Regions from separate parts of the Halomonas sp. TG39a genome, predicted to be linked through region 1. Evidence: predicted binding sites of a transcription regulator. Region 1 holds the regulator's gene; each other region holds the start of a gene.

Region 1 (7,100 bases):
GCCACCCCACCATGGCCGGGGAAGTGCTTGCCCACTGCGGCCATACCGGCATCGTGAAGCCCTTGAATAAAGGCGCTGCCCAGCTGGGCCACGTGCTGGGGATCACTGCTAAAACTGCGGTCACCAATAACGCTGGAGAGGCCGCTCTCAACATCCAATACCGGAGCGAAACTAAGATCCAGCCCGCAGGCGGCCATCTCCATCCCCAACAGCCAACCGGCGTCCTTGGCTAACGCCAGACCGTCTTCCGGGGAAGCGCGGTAGCACTCGCCGATACGCGCCATGGCAGGCAGGCGTGTTAAGCCCTCTTTAATACGCTGAACGCGACCGCCCTCCTGATCCACTGCGAGCAGTAAATCAGCCCGCACGCGGCGAATATCGCTGCACAGCTGGCGCACCTGGTAGCCATTTTCGACATTGCGGGCAAATAGAATAACGCCCCCTACCGTCGGTTCCAGCAACAGGCGTTTTTCTGCCGCCGTCAATTTTGGGCCTTCAAGGTCAAGCATGACCGGGCCTAACGGTTGAGTCATCGTGATAGGTCCATGAAAAGGGGCGATGATTCTAGACGATCGTCTAGCGGTGTCAAAAACTTATCAATCAAAGGATTGCCGTCCGCCGTGCAACCAAACCGGGGTGCCCGGTAACGCGAGCGCAAAGAGGGTTAGCAAATCACTATTACGTAAACGAATGCAGCCGTGGGAGGCCGCAACGCCCATGGGTTCGTCAGGCGGTGTGCCGTGCAGGTATATATAGCGCCGTTGCGAGTCCACCTGACCGCCGCGGTTCACGCCCTTTTCTAATCCGCAAAGCCACAGAATGCGGGTCAAAATCCAGTCACGCTCTGGATGCGCTTCGGCTAGCGCGGATGAAAACGTCTCGCCTGTCCAGCGGCGGCCTCGAAACACTGCGTTGTCGGGCATATCACCGCCAATGGCGGCGCGCACATAGTGCCAGCCGTAGGGGGTTTTACCACTACCATTACGCTCCCCGACACCGGCGGCAGCGGATGAGATCGCACACTCATGGAGCACTTTCGGCCCTCGCCAGCAGCGCAGCAGCTGCTGGGTAGTATCAATCTCCAGCCAGATATTCTCAGCCGGGGGTAGCTCAGCTAGCGTAGGCGTTCGCATGTTTTCCTTCTTCTGGCTTGGCTTCTTCAAGGGCGAGCGGTAACGGTGCATTCATGGCCGCCACAACGACCGGCAGCAATCGCTTGACTAAATCACGTACTGAAACCTGTTCGTGATAATCTTTTTCAGCGATATCACGCAGTGCATCAAGGCCGGACAGGGTAAATATTACCGTGCCAAGCATAAAGTGTAGCCGCCAAAAGCGCTCCGCGTCAGGTAGGTCCGGCGTGGCTTGTCGCACCAGCTCGGTGAAGCGGGTAAACACATCGCCATACTCTTGCTGGATATAGCGCCTAAGATGCCCCTGTGCCTGGCTGTAGGCAAGGCCGAGCAAGCGCATAAACACTTTTAAACTATTGCGTTCAGCGGGCACTGCAAGAACGGTGGTTGCCATGGTTTCGAGCAGGGTTTCAAGCTCAATAACCCGCCCAGCATGCTGTCCTTCCAGCTCATCAAGGGCGGTGTGAAAACGCTGGGTGAAGGGGTCCAAATAGCGGGCAAAGACGGCCTGAATCAAGGCTTTTTTGGAGCCAAAATGGTAATTCACAGCGGCTAAATTGACGCGCGCTTTGCTAGTGATGTTGCGCAGCGAAGTTTCGGCAAAACCCCGCTCTGCAAACAGCACCTCGGCAGTATCGAGTATACGGGTCACCGTATCAGATTGAGCCATGTCGCTCTCCAGGGAAACAGGTGTTTAAAACATAGCAAAATACTATGCCATAACCATGGCGGTCTCAACGCTTGATTTATTAACAAAATACAGCCCGTTAAATAAGCAGAAGCTTAGTTTCAAACGATTAGAAAAATTGCATAGACATCGAAGATAGCCACTGACAAGGCATATACTGGACAGAGGAACATACTGTATACTTAACCACTGATTGATTAAGTTGCCATTTAATTTGTTACTGTCTATTCACTATTTATGGAGTCTGGTATGTCGCGTCCGCTAACCGCTCGCCAACAGCACGTGTTCGATTTTATCGTTAAAACGATGGGCGAATTTGGCTACCCTCCTACCCGCGCCGAAATTGCCAAGGCGCTTGGCTTCCGCTCCCCCAACGCGGCCGAAGAGCACCTGCGCGCGCTGGAACGCAAAGGCGTTATTCGCATTATTCGCAACACTTCTCGCGGTATCCGCCTGCCCAACCAGGAACCGCAAGAAGTCATGGAGAGTGCTGCCACCGCCTTACCCGCAGCCAACGTTGAAACGCTGCCAACGGGCCTACCCGTGATCGGTGAAGTGGCCGCAGGCAGCCCCATTTTGGCCGCTGAACATATTGACCGTTACTGCCCGCTACCAGCCGAGTACTTTACCCCCAAAGCCGACTACCTGCTGCGCGTGCGCGGCCTTTCGATGAAGGATATTGGCATTTTGGAAGGGGATTTATTGGCAGTTCACCGTACCGACCGGGTACGCGATGGCCAGATTGTAGTGGCACGCCTAGAGGATGAAGTAACGGTTAAACGCTTCAAGCGCCAGGGCCACCAAGTGACGCTATTTGCCGAGAACCCTGACTTTGCGCCCATTGAAATCGACCTGCGCTCCCAGTCGCTCGATATCGAAGGCGTCGGCGTTGGTGTGATTCGTGGCGGCAACGGCCAGGCACTCGGCTAGTCGCCGCCCTGGCCATCCCTACTGCAGATCGATATAGCGGTGGTCATTGAAGGTGGCCACCCAATGGGGGTGATAAACCAGCAGAATACTCAGCAGCATGCCGGTGATAAACGCCTCTGAAGGCATTAACAGCGGTAAGAAGCGCGCATACTCCTGGGCGAGATAAATCGCCTCAGGGTCAGTCCCCGCAACGATGATCAGCAGCACCGCTGCCAGCCCTCCTCCCAGCGTTGCCAGCGCCGCACCAAAAAAGCCGCAGGCAAACAAAAACACCATCAGGTTATCCGGCAGGCGGCGATCTACCAGCCGCCATACCGTGCCAATGACGGCCGCCGGGACGACACCGGTAACCAGCACGTTTGCCCCCAGCAGCAGCCATTCATTGCGCCCAATTACCACCATGGCGATATTAATCAGCACGTTGCTAATCAGCGCCAATGGCGCTTTAAAAACGAGTGTCATTAAAACCGTGAAAACAAGGTGCAGCGTTAGCCAATCAACCGCCTGCGCACGCAGCTGCCACATCAGCATCACCGCCAGCGTGGCGCCCAGCCAGCGGTGCTGAAGCGCGGTATCCGCTATTAACACCTGCCAGGGCCGCCCCCAAAGTGCCCACGCGATCACTGCTAACGAGAGTAGCCAGGTGAGCAGCAGCGCCCAGGGTGCTAATACACTTTGCGCAAACGACATGGCGGCCTCTCAGGTTGATGAGGGTTAACTAAAGACCACTGTCTTATTGCCGTGGACCAGCACGCGATCCTCTAAGTGCCAGCGCAAACCGCGAGCAAGTACGGCTTTTTCAACGTCACGGCCAAAACGTACTAAGTCAGTGGGCGTATGGCAGTGGCTTACGCGATGAATATCCTGTTCGATGATGGGGCCTGCGTCGAGTTCCTCGGTCACGTAGTGGCAAGTAGCACCTATCAGCTTAACGCCCCGCTGGTATGCCTGGTGGTAGGGTTTTGCCCCGGCAAAGGAGGGCAAAAAGCTGTGATGAATATTGATCACTCGTCCCGCATAGCGCGCGCACAGCTCGGGGGGCAGTATTTGCATATAGCGCGCCAGCACCACGCAGTCAGCGCGAGCGCTATCGATTTCGGCCTGTACCTTGGCAAACGACGCTTGCTTATTTTCGGGGTCTACCGGGACGTGGTGGTAAGGAATGCCGTACCACTCGGTCAGCGAACGCATATCGTCATGGTTGGAGATAACACCGACAATATCGCAATCCAGCTCACCCGCCTGCCAGCGGTAAAGTAGATCGACCAAGCAGTGCGACTCCCGCGACACCATCAGCACCACACGCCGACGCAGCTGGGTATCCACCAGGGACCACTGCATATTGAATTCGCTGGCCACCGGCTCGAACGCCGCGCGCAGGGCTTCCACCGACATACCGACCGAATCCGCCAGAATTTCGTAGCGCATAAAAAAGCAGCCGGTTTCTAAATCGGAGTGCTGGCTGGCTTCGGTAATGGAGCCGCCCTGCTGGGCAATAAAGCTCGATACCCGTGCAACAATCCCCACCCGGTCAGGACAGGAAACCACTAAACGATAATAATGAGACATGTGAGCTACTCTTGACCTATTGCTAAGTTAATTATGACAAACCAGCGGCTTAGGTCGCATAGTGTATCGGAAGGGCATGGAAGATTGTTAGCCGCCCCTGCCTTCCCGTATAGTTAAGTCACTACTTTTTAGGTTTTTCATAACAGATGCATTCACCACGCGTTCAAATTCGTCCCCGTCGTCGTCCACCGCTGCGCATGTTGCCGCTGGGGGGATGCGGTGAGATTGGAATGAATCTAACGCTATACGGCTACGACGATCACTGGATAGCCGTCGATTGCGGCATGATGATCCGTCAGGATCTTCCCAACTCTCCACTGCAGGTACCCAATCTCGATACACCGAAAGCACTGGGGATCGTGCCCAAAGCGCTCTTTATCACCCACGGCCATGAAGACCACATTGGTGCAGCTGCCTGGCTTTGGCCGATGTGGAACTGCCCTATTTATGCCACCCCGCTAGCGGCTGGGCTGTTGCGACTGAAGTTTGCCGAGCATCAGCTTAGCAGCGCGGCCATCCATGTTATTGAACCTGGCGAGGCGCTGGAAAGCGGGCCGTTCACGCTGCGTTATTTGCTGTTAACGCACTCTATACCCGAAAGCTGTGCGTTGATCATGAGCGTCGGTGGCTACCGCGTCTTACATACCGGCGACTGGAAACTCGACCCTGAACCGATCATCGGCACGCCGATAAGCGCGACCCAATTCAAGGCGCTCGCCCCAGTGGATTTAGTGGTGGGCGACTCCACCAACGCTCCCATGCCCGGCCACTCAGGCAGCGAGGGTGATGTTGCCCGTGCGCTGGCAAAAACCCTCAGCAACTGCCAGGGCCGGGTGGTGGTCTCCTGCTTTGCGAGCAATCTTGCCCGGGTGTTAGCGATAGGACGCGCAGCCCATCAATGTGGCCGTCGTATCAGCTTGATGGGGCGTTCCATGGAGCGCATGGTCAGCGTCGCGCGGGGGCTCGGCTATATGGATGATTTACCGCCGCTGGTGCCCAATCACGACCTTGGCTACCTGCCCCCGGATGAAGTGGTGATTATCGCCACCGGCAGTCAGGGAGAGCCCCGCGCCGCGTTACAGCGCCTAGCCCAGGGCCGTCACCCCTATGTGGATCTTCAGCCAGGCGATAACGTCATCTTCTCGGCCAAAGCCATTCCCGGCAATGAGCGACCCATTGAGCAGCTTAAAAAGCGTTTGGCGCACCTAGGTGTCAGCATCTATGACGAGTTCAATCACCCTGAACTGCACGCCACAGGGCATCCTGCTCAGGATGAGCTGATCAAGCTCTATCAGTGGGTCAGGCCCAAGCATCTTATGCCGGTGCATGGCGAAGCACGCCATCAGCAGGCTCACCAGGCCATTGCCAAGCAGCTAGGTATTAGCGCCCCATTGACGCCGGTAAACGGCGATCTGATCAGTTTTGATAGCCACGGATTGCACTGTGAAGCACGCTATCCGCAGCCACCCTGCATTGTCAGTCAAAACAGCGTCGTGCCCCACCCTGGCTTGGAGGTGAACGATGCCAATAAAGCCCGTCGCGGCAGCTTGTACCTAGCGCTACCAGTGACCGCGACTGACACTGGCTGGGCGCGCATTGGCCGCTTGATGCTGGATGCCTCAGGGGCCAGCCCGCTGGATGAAGATAGCTTTAGCGATTGGCTGGATGATCAGCTTGAGGAGATTGCCGCAGAGACGCTGGCCGACTTGCGACAGGCATTGCAGCCCCGCTTGGTTCACTGGCTGGCGGAGCATATGCAGCACCTACCCGACGTGCACCTACAAATCATGGCCGCCGAAATGCCAGATCCTATTATTCTGGACAACGCCGCCAATCGTTAGAAGAGTTGCTCGCGCTGGGCCAACATCAACGCCAACGCGCCGCATCTTGTTGATCAGAGTGGCGCTCTTTGACCCAGTACTCACCCTGGGTAGAGTGCTCTTTCTTCCAGAAAGGCGCCTGGGTTTTAAGGAAATCCATAATAAAATCGCAGGCTTCGAACGCCTCACGGCGGTGTGCACTAGCAACTAACACCCGCACAATCGGATCGCCCGGTTCCAGGTAGCCAACGCGATGAATAATCCGCACCGCCTGGAGCGACCAGCGCTGCCAGGCCTGTTCGCCAATATCTGTCAGCGTGCGCTCAGTCATGCCGGGGTAGTGCTCCAGCGTTAACCCCGTGACGTCAGGCGTTTCATTAAAATCACGCACTAAGCCGGTAAAACTCACCACCGCGCCAATATCGCTACGCCCCGCCAATGCATCGTCATAGCCGTAGGCCATCGAGAACGGGGCGGCTTGAATCGCCACCTTAATATCCAGCTTAATATCCACTCTAGCCCCCTGTGACCGGTGGGAAAAACGCTACTTCGTCATCATCGGTCACTAACGCATCGTCATTGGCCATGACTTGATTGATGGCACATAGCGTACGCTGGTCGGTGAGTTGCTTAAAGCGACTATCGCGCTCGGCCAGCGCTGCTTTCAATCCGCCAATATCACGGCTGGCCAATTGATCGAGACTCACTACTGCCTCACTCTCACCTAGCCGCTCGCGCAGTTCGGCTAAAAACTTAACCCGCACGCAGGGCGATGGGCAGCGTTCACCCAAGCTGACCTCTCCGGCCATGCCATCGCCTGTCACTATCGGCGCCTGCGCGTTTATGCGCTGGTAATCACCGCGCTGGCCACCCTGCTTACTATCAAGCTGAATGGCCTCAATACGCATATTTTTATCTACCGCTTTACACATATCGTAAAGCGTTAAACAAGCCACCGAG
Region 2 (7,100 bases), on a different contig from region 1:
TTATTTTATTCTTAACTGCGGCACAGTGAATAATATCCCGTTCTATCAGAAAGTCTTGTCTCAATTTTTTATTCCTTACAGCGTAATTTGCGACACTGATAAGGCAAGCATTATAGGTTATGACAATACGGGTAATCCTAGATTCGACTCGGGGATTCAAAAATCAATCTCAGACCAATTTGGTTTAGATTTAGCTAGTGGAATTTCGAGGGTACTACGCTGTCACGAAACTACTTTCGAGCCAGCACATAGAGATAATAGCATTCCGACTCACCTAAGAATGCCAGATGGGACAAGTCAAGGAAAACCAGGTGATGCCAATAAATATTGGAAGGATGTCCTTCTTCCGAATTTGAATGACCCGAATATCGATTCGGTTCCGATTATATCCGCCATGAATGCGATCACGGTATGATAGAAATTTGTAATAAGTTGCTGCTGTCGGTCAAATTGAAGTGACCCCCTCCAGAGCTGCACAGGCTATAGTGCAGCTATCAGGAGGATGAGATGAACAACGAACCCTCAGTCAAACGCTGGACCGCCAAGCGCAAAGCCGCTGTGGTCATGGATATCTTCAAGGGCAAGACCACCGTCGCTGAGGTGGCTCGACAGCATGACCTCACCGTCTCGGAAGTCGAGGGCTGGATCGAAGTAAGCGCTCCAATAACTACATCTAGCCAGTCATTGTTCAGAGGGGTAACGTCTCTTTCCACTGCCAAGGCAGCAGCGTGTTCAGTTCGTCATCGTTGTTGAGGGTGGGCAGTGTTTCGAAGACGTACTGCAGGTACTCGTAGGGCGAGAGGCCATTGGCCTTGGCGGTTTCGATCAGGCTGTAGATCGCCGCGCTGGCCTGAGCACCGCTCGGGGTGTGGCTGAACAGCCAGTTCTTGCGTCCCACCACGAACGGGCGGATAGCGTTCTCTGCTGGGTTATTGTCCAGCGGGATCAGGCCATCGTCCAGGAACCGGGTCAGGCGGGGCCACTGATGATCCAGGTAGTGAAGGGCTTTCCCCAGTGCGCTTTTGGGCAGCACCTGGGCCAGTGACTTGTCGAGCCAGGTGCGCAGTTGATCGATTAATGGGCGGCTCTTCTGGTCACGCAGCGTTTGACGCGCCTCAGGCGCCAGGGCCTTGGCCTGCTTTTCCACGCCATACAGTTTGCGTATGCGCTTGCAGCTCATCGGTAGACAGTCCTGACAAGTCAATGAATTGCTCGTCAATTGAGTACACCGATATTGGGCCGGTATGGGCCTGCATGGTGGACACAACCCGTCGCGACATCTAGCCAAACAGGGCATAGGCCGAGCTAAGCAGCACTGTCTGTCGACGGACATCAGGGGAGAGCTGGAAGGCGGGCAAGCCATTAGGCACGCCAAGGGCTTTCAATTCATTTGACCTAGCGACGAGGCATCCCTCGTTCGAGGATAGGACACCGACAGGGCGCCCGCGCAGCTCGGGCATGAAAACGCGAAAACAGCTGACGTAAAAGTTATTGCAATCACAGTGGCCAATCATCACACACCTCTACGACGATGCGTATGGACGTTGTGAGTGACGACACCCCATGTCTCGCAATCGGTTCCAATGAGAGCGATCGGATGGTAGGCCGGGTTACCTGGCAATAGCGCTGGCTGACCATGCCATTTGCCAAGCTGCTTGCAAGTAAGCTCGCCATCCAGACACACCACGATAATGTCTCCGTCCACTGGCTCCAGCGAGCGATCGACAATGAGCAAGTCCCCATCGTAGATGCCGCATCCCTCCATGCTGTCCCCCTTCGCACGGCAGAAATAGCTGGCGCTTGGGCGAGGTATCAGGTGCTCGGTAAGGTCGAGGATGCGATCGACCTCAGCCTCGGCATGGATCGGAAAGCCAGCCCTGACCTCGCCGGCCATCAGGGGGAGGGGATACCGCGAGCTTTCGGAGGACAAGCCCAGGATGGCAATGTGTCCGGCCAGTTGGCCGCTTCCGTTAGCGGTTCCTTCAAATCGTGGTGTGCAAACCATGAGGCAACTCCTTGTACTGTACAGTCATACTGTATCGAAGGAAATCCAGCCCCACTGCAAGCCAATGAACCTTCCCGAGAACCGAATGAGTATTCACCTTACGCAAAATGTGGCCTCACGCGGAAGAGAAATAGTGATTTTATCTAGCCGCTAATGGAAAACCCGCCATCAACGGGTAAGGCAACGCCTGTAACGAAATCAGAAGCAGAGCTGGCCAAGAAAACTGCGACACCGGCAAAATCACTGGGTAGGCCCCATCGCTTAGCAGGGGTTCGATCGATAACACGCTGATGTAAATCTTTCACCTGGGAGCGTGTCTCTCTTGTCATCTCCGTATCTACCCATCCTGGCAAAATAGCATTTACTTGAATATTCTTATCAGCCCAAGCTGCGGCAAAAGATCGACCCATCTGTACAATACCTCCCTTGCTAGCGCCATAAGGCACGCTTAAAGGCATTCCAAAAATAGATAACATCGAGCCTATATTAATAATTTTACCACCACCTACTTCAACCATATAAGGGTATACGTGATGAGAGCAATAAAACGCACCAGAGAGATTGACATCAATTACGCTACGCCATTCATCAACAGAATATTCCTCAGGGGGTTTGCGGATAGCAATACCAGCATTATTCACGAGTATATCAATACGACCAAACTCTTCTGCCACAACAGCAAGCATCGCTTTACATGAAAGCTCATCTGCTACGTCAACCTCAATCCCCAACACCCGCCCCCCTAGTCGAGAGAGTCTTTCAACAGCTGATTTATTCTTATCTTTCTGACGTCCCGCTATCACAACCGTAGCTCCGTATGAATGCAGCGCAGAAGCAATACCGAACCCTAGGCCTCCATTCCCACCAGTAATAACAGCAACACGACCTTCCAAGCTGAAAATATTCATAGATTACTCCTGTATCAGGGCGAAGCAATGGAAGATTTATCATGGCCTATAACGAGTTAGCCCTATCCCACCAGCTATCATCGCAGCAGAAACAAAGCGCCAAACACCAAAGCCCTCTTTAAGAATGAAAGTAGAAATAAGAGCAGCGAAAAGCACGCTGGTTTCTCTCAAAGCTGAAACCATACCAAGCGGTGCATATGCCATAGCCCAGATAACTATCCAATACGCTCCAACCTGCATGCCACCACCAATGCTTACCGAAACGATATTATTGCGAATCACCTCTAAGATTAATTTGTGCTTCCATGTCATAGCAATAATAAAAGTTAGCAAGCCGTTACCTATAGTCAATAAAACAGCAAATCCGAACGCTGAACCAGCTTGACGTGCACCAATTCCATCAACGAGGGTATAGGACGCAATAAAAAAACCAGTGCCTAAGGCGGTAAAAATTGCTCGCGGGTTCTGGGTAATCCCGGTTTTAGCATCGAGTGCTAGAGCCATGACGCCAACGGAAAGGAGTAAAATGCCAATTAAAATTGGAAAGCTTAATGCTTCGGAAGCAAACAAAGCTGCGCCTAATGTAACGAGTAATGGCGCCGAACCACGAGCAATGGGATACACTTGCCCATAATCCCCAAATTTGTAAGCCAAAGGAAGGGAAAAATGATAGGCAGTATGTATTAAGATTGCCACACATAAAAGTGGCCAGCTTTCAGGGGAGGGGATAGTAACGAAAGGTAAGGCAACAAGGGAAAACAAACTGCCCATAAAGGTTATTAACGCCATAACTGCAATTTTGTCTCCACCTACCTTTACAAGGGCATTCCAGCCAGCATTTAGCATGGCAGCAAACAACACTACAAAGGTTATCTCGATTTCCATTTAATATCCTCATGAAAATACATGCTCGTTAGCTTGGTTTAAGTATAGCAGGTGCTAGCCAGGCACTTTGTTGTGTAATGCTATAAAATCTTTAGCTTGCATCGCTGCACGTCCTACAAGCGCCCCATCAACGTTAGCGATCGATAAGATCTCTTCAGCGTTGTCTGGGTTGACAGAGCCACCGTAAAGAAGTCGAACAGAGTTAGCTGGCGAGCCCAGCAACCCAACAAGTTCGTTTCGTATAAAAGAGTGTGTCGAGGCTATATCCTCACGCGTAGGGGTCAACCCTGTACCAATCGCCCAGATTGGCTCATAGGCTATTACGAAGCTTTCGGAACCTGCAGCTTCAGGAAGGGAGCCTTTTAGCTGCTTCGATAAAACATCGAGAGTCTTTCCGGCTCTGCTATCTTCTAATGTTTCGCCGATGCAGATCACAGGCACCAGACCTGCTCGCCATGCGGCCTCAACCTTACTATTAACAATGATGTCCGTTTCGCCATGATCAATGCGGCGTTCTGAGTGGCCAACAATCACGTAGGTAGCCCCGGCATCCTTTAGCATTTCAGCGGAAATATCACCGGTGTGAGGACCAAATACCTTTATGGCACAATCTTGGGCGCCGATACGGACAGGCGAATTGGTTAGACATTCGCTTGCTTGATAAATAAGTGTTGCTGGCACAAAAATAATGGCCTCGGCCTCCGATGGATGTTTTTTTAAGCCTTGCCCAATAGCAGACAGCTCAGACAGCGAACTCATGAGCCCGTGCATTTTCCAATTACCAGCGATCAATGGAGTGATATTAGGAGTCATGTTTTCTTTTCCTTATTTGATCTTTCGAAGAAAAATAACAAAAGCAACAAGTAAGCTTATATCAAGCTCCCCCAGATCGAGTGACAAAGGACCTAACCTTAGAAACTATTCGATCCGCGATTGCATGTTGCGATTGACGTGTCTGCGCGCCTACATGAGGGGTAAGTACAACGTTAGGAAGAGATAGCAAAGGGTCATGCATTAGCGAATACTCATTATAATGTACATCAAGGCCCGCAGAAGCCAATGTTCCATTTTTCAAAGCCTGGAGCAAATCATCATGTGCAACAATTGAGGCGCGAGCGGTATTAATCAGAATGGCTCCTGGCTTCAACATTGATATCTCCTTTCTTCCAATAAGATCTACGGTGCCTGGGGTCAGGGGCAAATGAATAGAAACAACACTACACACCTTAAACAAGTCATTAAGAGACCTGCATGGCTTAATATTATAGCTTGAGAGCTGTTCGGCCTTGAGCCCAGCTTCTATAGACCTGTCCCATGCGTAAACGTCTGCGCCAAGAGCACGGACCATCTTTCCAAAGGCCTTTCCTATACATCCGAACCCTACTATGCCGACCTGGCGAGACGCTATTGTATCGGTAACTAGTTGAGATTTTATATCCCAGTTTCCTTGGCGAACTGCAGTATTAAACGTAGGAATCTGGCGCAAGCTAGAGAACAGCAGTGCCAAGGCTAAATCGGCGACGCTCTCTTCAGAGCCACCAGTGGCGACAACATCAATTTTACGAGCTGCCGCAGCTTGTAAGTCGATCGTATCTAAGCCAGAGCCGGCTTTTATAATTAACTTCAAACTAGGCGCCTGATTTAAGAAACTAGAATCAACCACGAGCTTTCCCCGGGTGACAAGAATAACCGCATCAATTAGCTTACCAGTGCCGATAGCATCATCGAGGCTGAATGTTTCTAAATATTTCGCCAAACGCTCATGAAGATCATGATGGAATTGACCACTAAGTGCGATCAGCATAACACCCTCACAATTGTCATATTTATAAAATAGCCTGATCGCTTCTTCCCATTGCTTTGTTAACGTCAAGTTCCAGGCGAGTCATTGCAAAAAGTGCATCAAGTGTTTCTGGAATAACAATAGATTCCATGTGAACGCCAGCCGAAAGGACAACATTTTCTCCAAAGGTTTGAACACTTTCTTGCCATATGATTAAATCAGGACAATCATTTCTTTTATGGCCACGTCCGACATCACGCAGATCAGTTAAACCACCTCGACCCTCTATCACCTTTATTCGAGGGGAACTCCTCAGAACATCTAGTATTTCATATCTACTGTGGATGCCCTTGAGGTTGGCGAACATGCTTATAAGGTGTCCACAGTTTACGGGAGCATACGTAGCTTGCGTATGTACTTCTAAGTCAGGCCAAAACAATTTAGCGTCACTGCTATGATGAGATACGCCCATAGAAGGCAATATGTTGTTAACATAACCTTTAAGGCTTTTATCTGGATCAGCTGCGGACCTAGTAAGAACAGCTCTAACTGATTGAACAGTGAAAGAAGATGAAAGTGAATGAATAATACGGACCAGGCCAGTCGTATTACAACTGAGTATTCGCACTGACGGCGCAGATATAGCTTCATTGTAACCATGGCCATAACAATAATTGCAAGCAGCCAAAGCAGATGACTCACCACCTTGGTAGATCATCCTTAGGTTATAATTATTATAGACATTTGAATAGACAGCACCAGTGCCTCTCGGAGTACAGTCTAATACATAATCGCTAGAGGATAGAAGATCTGCAGCATCCCCAGCCACTACGCCTTCTAGGCTGGTGTTATCATTAGAATCTGTGCAATAAACTGGAATCCCTGCTTGTATTATCGGAATCAAAGCTGGAGTTAAACGCCTAACCCCTACACCAGTCAGCTCAAATTCAGGTATACCTTTGACTGTCTCAGCCAGGCGTTTGCCGATGGTCCCCATACCAAGCAAAGCAATTCTTGGCTTAGATATAGAAAGCGAATTATGCCTATTCATGGTTGACCTCGCAAAGGGGTTTTCAGGGACTCATGAAGGATCTCATATCTAGTCTCTCTTTGTAGATCAGGCTGGTAATATGTGCCGATTTGATAGGCTAAGACAAAAGCGACAACAGCATCTGTAACTGCCAACCAAACATTAAATTCCTTATCCGTAGCGCAGATATTATCGGCCTTGCCTAACAAAACTATGTCGGGAAAGTATGCATCACTCCAGCCACAGTCCCTTGCAAACTCTGAAAGAGTGGCAGTATCAGCTATCTTCAACATGGCAGGCGGATTTACCATCTTGCTTGGAACAACACTTCTTCGAGCAAAGCTATCTACTTCAGGTTTTCGGTTACGGGAACCGATTATATTGACCAACCAGCAGCGCGTATGGCTTATTGAAACACAAGATAAGGCCCAAGCATCTCGCAGCCAGTCTGATTGAGGCGTGATGTTAGAAAATATTACGCTATCAATA
Region 3 (7,100 bases), 1.8 Mb from region 1:
CATCTCTTGTGTCACCAGGTTTCCTTGGGGGATGTCGCGCTTGTAAACACCGACGTAGCTGCAGCCGCTAACAACGGTAAGGGCGACGGAGAGTGTGATGATTCGAGTCAATTTTTGCATTTGGGCCTATTCTTCACTATCGTGGTTTCGGTTGATCATACCCGACCTAACCTGTTACTGCGAAGAGCGACCATGGCCGATCAGAACCATGAATTGCGCAAAGCCGGTCTAAAAGTGACCCTGCCGCGCGTCAAGATACTTCAAATTCTCGAAAATGTTTCGGGTCAGCACCACCTTAGCGCGGAAGAAGTGTACAAAACACTGATCGATGCGGGCGAAGATGTTGGCTTGGCAACCGTATACCGCGTATTGACTCAGTTTGAGTCAGCGGGCTTGGTAATTCGTCATAATTTCGACGGAGGACATGCGGTATTCGAGATGACCCAAGAGGACCACCATGACCATATGGTGTGCCTTGAAAGCGGTGAGATCATTGAATTTGTTGATGAGATCATCGAGCGACGTCAGCAAGAAATTGCTGAAGAGCACGGCTACGAACTAGTCGATCATGCCCTGGTGCTATATGTGCGTCCGCGCGGTTCCGACGTAACGCGCCAGGACAGCGGGCCGACGAACAAGAAATAACGTTCTAGGTCGCCGCTAGTCGAAAACGCTAGTCGCTGTTCGAAATGTGAGCGCCCCTAATCTACTGGGCCGAATTTGCTAAGTGAATTCGTCCAGTGGATCAGGGGCGCTTGTGTTTATCCAGCTATTCAGCGTGTTAATTCGGCGCATTAGTTCAGCGCGTCAGTGGGGCGGACGCTGGCTCGCGTGGAGCATTTCCCGCGCGTGGGCGAGTGTTTGGTCAGAAAGCGTCACACCGCCCAGCATGCGCGCCAGTTCGCTGATGCGGCCCTGTTCGTCGAGCAGTGCCATTTGCGTCAAGGTGGTGTCGCGTTTCGCCTGTTTCTCGATATGCAGATGCTGGTGGGCCTGGGCTGCCACTTGCGGTAAGTGAGTCACGGTCATGACCTGGCCGTTTTCGCCCAGTTTGCGCAGCAGTTGGCCAACGATCTCTGCGGTGGCGCCCGAGATACCCACATCCACTTCGTCAAATACCAGGCTGGGCACCGTTGAGTGTGTCGCCGCGACGACTTGAATGGCGAGACTAATCCGCGACAATTCGCCGCCGGAAGCGACCTTGGTCAATGGGCGTGCGGGCTGGCCGGGGTTGGCGCTAATTAAAAACTGCACCCGGTCGAGGCCTTCAGGGGAGGGCGCGTCTTTGGCGGTGACTTCCACTTCAAAGCGCGCTTTACCCATGGCTAAAAAGCCCAGTTGCTGCTGCACCTCTTTGCCTAAACGAAGCGCGGCTTTTTGACGGTTCTTGGTGAGTTTCTTCGCCTCTAAGCGGTACTCTTCGCGTAGCTCGACTACCCGTGCACTGAGTGCCTCCAGGTCATTGCCACCCTCTTCGAGCTGAGCGACTTCTCGCTGTAGGTCGGCATGCAGGGCGCATAGCTCTTCAGGGGCAACGTGGTGCTTGCGGGCAATTCGGTGGACGTCGGTCATGCGCTCTTCTACCCAGGCCAGCCGGTCGGGGTCTAATTCGGTGGTGCTGGCTAGGCGGTTGAGCTCGCTGGAGGCCTCTTCCACTTGAATACGCGCATCGCTCAGCATGGCAAGCGTATTGGCCAGGGTGCCTTTGTCACTTCCCGGCAGTGCGCTTAAATGAGCGAACGCCTGGTTGAGTAAAGACAGCGCACCCCCCTCATCGCTGGCGCAGCAGTCGGCGGCAAACTGGGTTTCGCGCAGGGTCTCCTCCGCGTGAGCTAGGGTGTGCTGTTCTTCCTCAAGCGTGGTTAATTCCCCCTCCGCTAAAGCGAGCTGATCCAACTCCTCTACCTGATAGCGCAGCAGTTGGCGTTTGGCCTCTACTTCGCTGCCTTCTTCACTGAGCTTTTTCAACTGGCGGCGCGCATTGCGCCATTCGCGGAAGGTGATGGCTAATTGAGCGGTGGCATCGTTTAGGCCAGCGTAATCGTCCAGCAAGGCCAGGTGGGTCTCTTCGCGCATTAAAGCGTGATGAGCATGCTGGCCATGAATTTGAATCAGCTGCTCGCCGAGAGATTTGAGATCGGAAATCGTCGCGGGTTGGCCGTTAATCCATGCTTTGGAACGGCCGTTGGCGGTGACCACACGGCGCAGCAAACACTCTTCTACTGGAAGTTCCCGGGCGGTCAGCCACTCGACGGCGGCGGGTAGGTGCTGAATGTCAAAACGTGCGGAGAGGTCGGTACGCTCGCGGCCGTGGCGCACGCTACCGGCGTCGGCGCGTTCGCCCAGGCACAGCCCAAGGGCGCCTAACAGAATCGATTTGCCTGCCCCGGTTTCCCCGGTAATCGCGGTCATGCCGCCGGTTAAGTCGAGCTCTAAGTGATCGACAATGGCGAAATCTTGAATGGCTAGCTGAGTAAGCATGGCGCCTCCTGAGGCGGTTCAGCGCAGAAGCTGGATACTTATCCAATAGTTGTTGATTTATACAGTAGTTAATAACTCACTTCAATGCACCTCTTGAGATGGAATTTATGGCCCCCATATAGCGTGCATAGTTAGTTAAAGCGAGTGATTTAAAGGCTTACTTCTCTGCGCGCCGCCCGCGTGGCTGCGCCCTACTTTTTAGGAGCACAACATGGCGAAAGAACCGCAAACACCAATGGACGATGAGCTGGCCCGCCACGAGCAAGAAGCCGATGGCGCCGAGCAAGCGGCTGAGAAAGTCGCTGAAGAGCGTTTGATGGAGGGCGAGCTGGAAGGATTGATCAATGACGAAGAGCCCCTAGAAGGCAGTTCCGACAATCCTGAAGCGGAAATGCTGGCCGCCCAGGTGGGCGAGTTAGAGCAGAGCTTGGCCGATGCCAAGGATCAAGCCCTGCGCGCCGCCGCGGAAGCACAAAATGTGCGTCGCCGCGCTGAGCAGGAAGCCGAGAAAGCGCGCAAGTTTGCCCTAGAGAAGTTTGTTAAAGAGCTGCTGCCGGTGGTGGATAGTCTGGAAAAAGCCCTTGAGACCATGGAAGAGGGGGCCTCAGAGGTTCACCGTGAAGGCGTCTCCATGACCTTGAAGATGCAGTTGGATGTGCTTAACAAATTCGGCGTTGAAAGCATTGAACCCCATGGCGAGCCCTTCGACCCGCAGGTGCATGAAGCCATGACCATGGTGCCTAACCCGGATCTTGATCCGAATACCGTGATGGACGTTATGCAGAAAGGCTATTTGCTCAATGGACGCCTAGTGCGCCCGGCCATGGTCGTAGTGAGTAAAAAAGCCGATTAAGCCACTGGCGACACAGAGTCTTAAATAAGAGTGTGAAAAAAAGCCCTTGAAATGTCAGCGGCGGCCCCCAAATAAAGGGCAACCCCGCGGGGAAACCCGCAGACAAGCTTTAAAAAATAAATTTCCAGTTTTGTAACAACCGAATTCGAGGTATTGCTATGGGACGTATAATTGGTATCGACCTGGGCACCACTAACTCTTGTGTGGCCGTGCTCGATGGTGACAGCGCTAAAGTCATTGAAAATGCTGAAGGTGGTCGCACAACACCTTCTATCATCGCCTATACCGATGATGGTGAAACGCTGGTTGGTCAGGCAGCTAAACGCCAAGCCGTGACTAACCCAGAAAATACCCTGTACGCCATCAAGCGTCTGATTGGCCGTCGTTTTAAAGACGACGTTGTCCAAAAAGACATCAAAATGGTGCCGTACAAAATCACCGAAGCCGACAACGGTGACGCTTGGGTTGAAGTAAAAGGCAAAAAAATGGCACCGCCGCAGGTAAGCGCGGAAGTGCTGAAGAAAATGAAGAAAACCGCCGAAGACTACCTGGGCGAAGCGGTGACCGAAGCAGTTATCACCGTACCGGCCTACTTTAACGACAGTCAGCGTCAGGCGACTAAAGACGCCGGCCGCATTGCAGGTCTAGACGTTAAGCGCATCATCAACGAGCCGACCGCTGCCGCACTGGCCTACGGTATGGACAAATCGCGCGGCGACAAAACCATCGCGGTTTATGACCTGGGTGGCGGTACCTTCGATATTTCGATCATCGAAATTGCTGATGTTGATGGCGAAACCCAGTTTGAAGTGTTGGCCACTAACGGCGACACCTTCCTGGGCGGCGAAGACTTTGACCTGGCGCTGATCAACTACCTAGTTGACCAGTTCAAGTCTGACAGCGGCATCGATCTTTCCGGTGACAACTTGGCCATGCAGCGTCTGAAAGAAGCCGCTGAGAAAGCCAAAATTGAGCTCTCCAGCGCTCAACAGACCGACGTGAATCTGCCCTACATCACCGCCGACAACACTGGCCCGAAACACCTTAACGTTAAGGTGACCCGTGCCAAGCTGGAGTCGCTGGTAGAAGAGCTGGTTCAGCGTTCGCTCGAGCCTTGCAAAATGGCGCTGAAAGACGCAGGCCTGTCCGCGTCTGAAATCGACGAAGTGATCCTGGTCGGTGGCCAGACACGTATGCCGATGGTGCAGAAGAAAGCCGCTGACTTCTTCGGTAAAGAAGCCCGCAAAGACGTTAACCCGGACGAAGCGGTTGCCGTGGGTGCAGCGATTCAGGGCGGCGTACTGGGTGGCGACGTTAAAGACGTTCTGCTGCTCGACGTGACCCCGCTTACCCTGGGCATCGAAACCCTGGGTGGCATCATGACGCCGCTGATCGAGAAGAACACCACCATCCCGACCAAGAAGACACAAACCTTCTCAACGGCGGATGACAACCAGACGGCGGTTACCATCCACGCCGTGCAGGGCGAGCGAAAGCAAGTCGCGCAGAATAAGTCGCTGGGTCGCTTTGACCTCGCCGACATTCCGCCCGCACCGCGCGGCGTACCGCAGATTGAAGTTGCCTTCGATCTGGATGCCAACGGTATTCTGAACGTTTCGGCGAAAGACAAGGCCACCGGCAAAGAGCAGTCCATCGTTATCAAGGCCTCTAGCGGCTTGTCGGAAGAAGAAGTTGAGCAGATGGTGCGCGACGCGGAAGCGCACGCTGAAGAAGATAAGAAGTTCGAAGCACTGGTGCAGCTGCGTAACCAAGCCGATGGCATGATTCACGCCACGCGCAAGACGTTGGAAGAGGCCGGTGACAAGGCCACTGACGACGAGAAGCAGGCGATTGAGACGGCCATCAGCGAACTGGAAGAAGCGGTTAAAGGCGACGACGTTGATAACATCCAGAAGAAACTGGATGCGTTGACCGAAGCCTCTGGCCAGCTCGCCCAGAAGATGTACGCCGAGCAGGCAGAAGCAGCGCAGCAAGAGGGCGGCGAAGGTGCTGAAAGCACTTCCAAGCCGGAAGAAGACGTGGTTGACGCCGAGTACGAAGAAGTCAACGACGATCAGAAAAAGCAGTAACATCCTCTTTCTGCCAAGGAAAGCGGTGACGCGGGAGCTTACTCCCGCGTTGCTGTTTCCGAGACCAAGACGCACGTAGTTAGATATATAGCTAGGTATGTAGCTAAATGTGTATCGCCTAAATGTGCAGTTGAGTGCGTAGCTAACCAGGAGGCGTAGGGCCTATGTCCAAACGCGATTATTACGAAGTCCTGGGTGTCGAAAAAGGGGCCGATCAGAAAGAGATCAAGAAGGCCTACCGCCGTCTGGCGCAAAAATTCCACCCTGATCGAAACCCGGACGATAAAACCTCAGCGGAAAAATTCCGTGAAGTGTCCGAAGCGTATGAAGTGCTCAGCGACGGCGAAAAGCGCGCTGCCTATGACCAGTTCGGCCATGCGGGCGTTGATGGCCAAGGTGGCGGCGGTGGTTTCGGCGGCGCAGGTGCCGGCGATTTCAGCGACATTTTCGGCGATGTGTTTGGCGATATTTTTGGCGGAGGCGGTGGTCGTCGCCGTGGGCCCAATGCCCCGGCACGCGGCTCCGACCTGCGCTATAACCTAGAGCTGGATCTAGAGAACGCCGTTGCAGGCACCACAGTCGATATCCGCGTGCCGCGGCATATCGAGTGTGATCGCTGCGATGGCGGTGGCGCCGAGCCAGGCTCCTCGAAAGAGACCTGCCCGACCTGTCACGGTCACGGTCAAGTGCGTATGCAGCAGGGCTTTTTCGCCGTGCAGCAAACGTGCCCAACCTGTCATGGCTCTGGCCAGCACATTAAAGTGCCGTGCCATAAGTGTAATGGCGAAGGGCGCGTACGCGAGACGCGCACGCTGTCCGTCAAGATTCCGCCCGGCGTGGATACCGGCGATCGCATTCGCTTGAATGGTGAAGGCGAAAGCGGTGTGAACGGTGGCCCGCCTGGGGATCTGTACGTTCAGGTGGCGATCAAGCCGCACCATATCTTCCAGCGTGATGGTAAGCACCTGCAGTGCGATGTGCCGATCAACTTCGTCGATGCAGCGCTAGGTGGCGAGCTTGAAGTGCCCACGCTAGATGGCCGCGTGAAGCTGAAGATTCCGCCGGAAACCCAAACCGGCAAGCTGTTCCGCCTGCGCGGTAAAGGCGTCAAGCCCGTGCGCGGTGGCATGCCCGGCGACCTGCTGTGCAAGGTAGTGGTGGAAACCCCCGTCAAGCTCAACGACGAGCAGCGCGACCTACTGCGCCAGCTGCAACAGAGCTTCGACGACAGCAACAGCCACAACCACTCGCCGAAGAAGACTGGTTTCTTCGACAGCGTGAAGAGCTTCTTTGAAGATATGAAGCCGTAAAGCTGCAATAATGGTAAATAATTAGTTGTTTGGTTCAAAAACCCTCGGTTCGCCGGGGGTTTTTGCTGTTTGGGGATGCTGCGCGCAATGGATAACCTTCAGGAAAGGCCCACAAAGGGCATCTTGCTCCGGGTGCTCTCAGGCGCTCTGTTTACCGGCATGCTGGTGTGCATTAAAGCCGTGAGCGACGCAGTGCCGGTGGGGCAGTCGGTGTTTTTTCGCTCATTGTTTGCGCTGCTGCCTATCGTGATTTTTCTGTTGCTGCGGCGGGAGTTCCCCCAGGGGTTGGCTACGCGGCGCCCCTTGGGGCATGCGTTACGCTCGGGGATGGGGGCGGCGGCGATGTTTGCCTCCTTTGCGGCGGTG

The links. Region 1 encodes LexA, which represses DNA repair genes until DNA is damaged. Its sites were predicted from a motif close to TACTGTNTANNTANACAGTA; they were not measured.
Region 2: U738_RS19460 (LexA family protein) is a predicted target of LexA. The motif match lies at 2,020-2,039, and genes of this name have one in related genera.
Region 3: recN (DNA repair protein RecN) is a predicted target of LexA. The motif match lies at 2,529-2,548, and genes of this name have one in related genera.

What each region holds. Positions count from the first base shown of each region.
Region 1 is NZ_JQLV01000001.1:2,155,861-2,162,960, forward strand. It holds gene nagZ (beta-N-acetylhexosaminidase) at 1-533, opposite strand, end outside; gene U738_RS09575 (L,D-transpeptidase) at 597-1,133, opposite strand; gene U738_RS09580 (TetR/AcrR family transcriptional regulator) at 1,111-1,803, opposite strand; gene lexA (transcriptional repressor LexA) at 2,071-2,751, shown strand; gene U738_RS09590 (energy-coupling factor ABC transporter permease) at 2,770-3,441, opposite strand; gene purU (formyltetrahydrofolate deformylase) at 3,466-4,320, opposite strand; gene U738_RS09600 (ribonuclease J) at 4,551-6,161, shown strand; gene moaE (molybdopterin synthase catalytic subunit MoaE) at 6,187-6,654, opposite strand; gene moaC (cyclic pyranopterin monophosphate synthase MoaC) at 6,656-7,100, opposite strand, start outside.
Region 2 is NZ_JQLV01000002.1:292,120-299,219, reverse strand. It holds gene U738_RS23850 (hypothetical protein) at 571-753, shown strand; partial or broken gene U738_RS19465 (IS66 family transposase) at 689-1,165, opposite strand; gene U738_RS23640 (Y-family DNA polymerase) at 1,281-1,514, opposite strand; gene U738_RS19460 (LexA family protein) at 1,514-2,005, opposite strand; gene U738_RS19455 (SDR family NAD(P)-dependent oxidoreductase) at 2,149-2,913, opposite strand; gene U738_RS19450 (EamA family transporter) at 2,953-3,798, opposite strand; gene tpiA (triose-phosphate isomerase) at 3,853-4,611, opposite strand; gene U738_RS19440 (NAD(P)-dependent oxidoreductase) at 4,673-5,602, opposite strand; gene U738_RS23055 (type II glyceraldehyde-3-phosphate dehydrogenase) at 5,625-6,632, opposite strand; gene U738_RS19430 (hypothetical protein) at 6,629-7,100, opposite strand, start outside.
Region 3 is NZ_JQLV01000001.1:3,946,130-3,953,229, forward strand. It holds gene bamE (outer membrane protein assembly factor BamE) at 1-120, opposite strand, end outside; gene fur (ferric iron uptake transcriptional regulator) at 193-645, shown strand; gene recN (DNA repair protein RecN) at 808-2,481, opposite strand; gene grpE (nucleotide exchange factor GrpE) at 2,693-3,334, shown strand; gene dnaK (molecular chaperone DnaK) at 3,493-5,424, shown strand; gene dnaJ (molecular chaperone DnaJ) at 5,589-6,734, shown strand; gene U738_RS17845 (DMT family transporter) at 6,822-7,100, shown strand, end outside.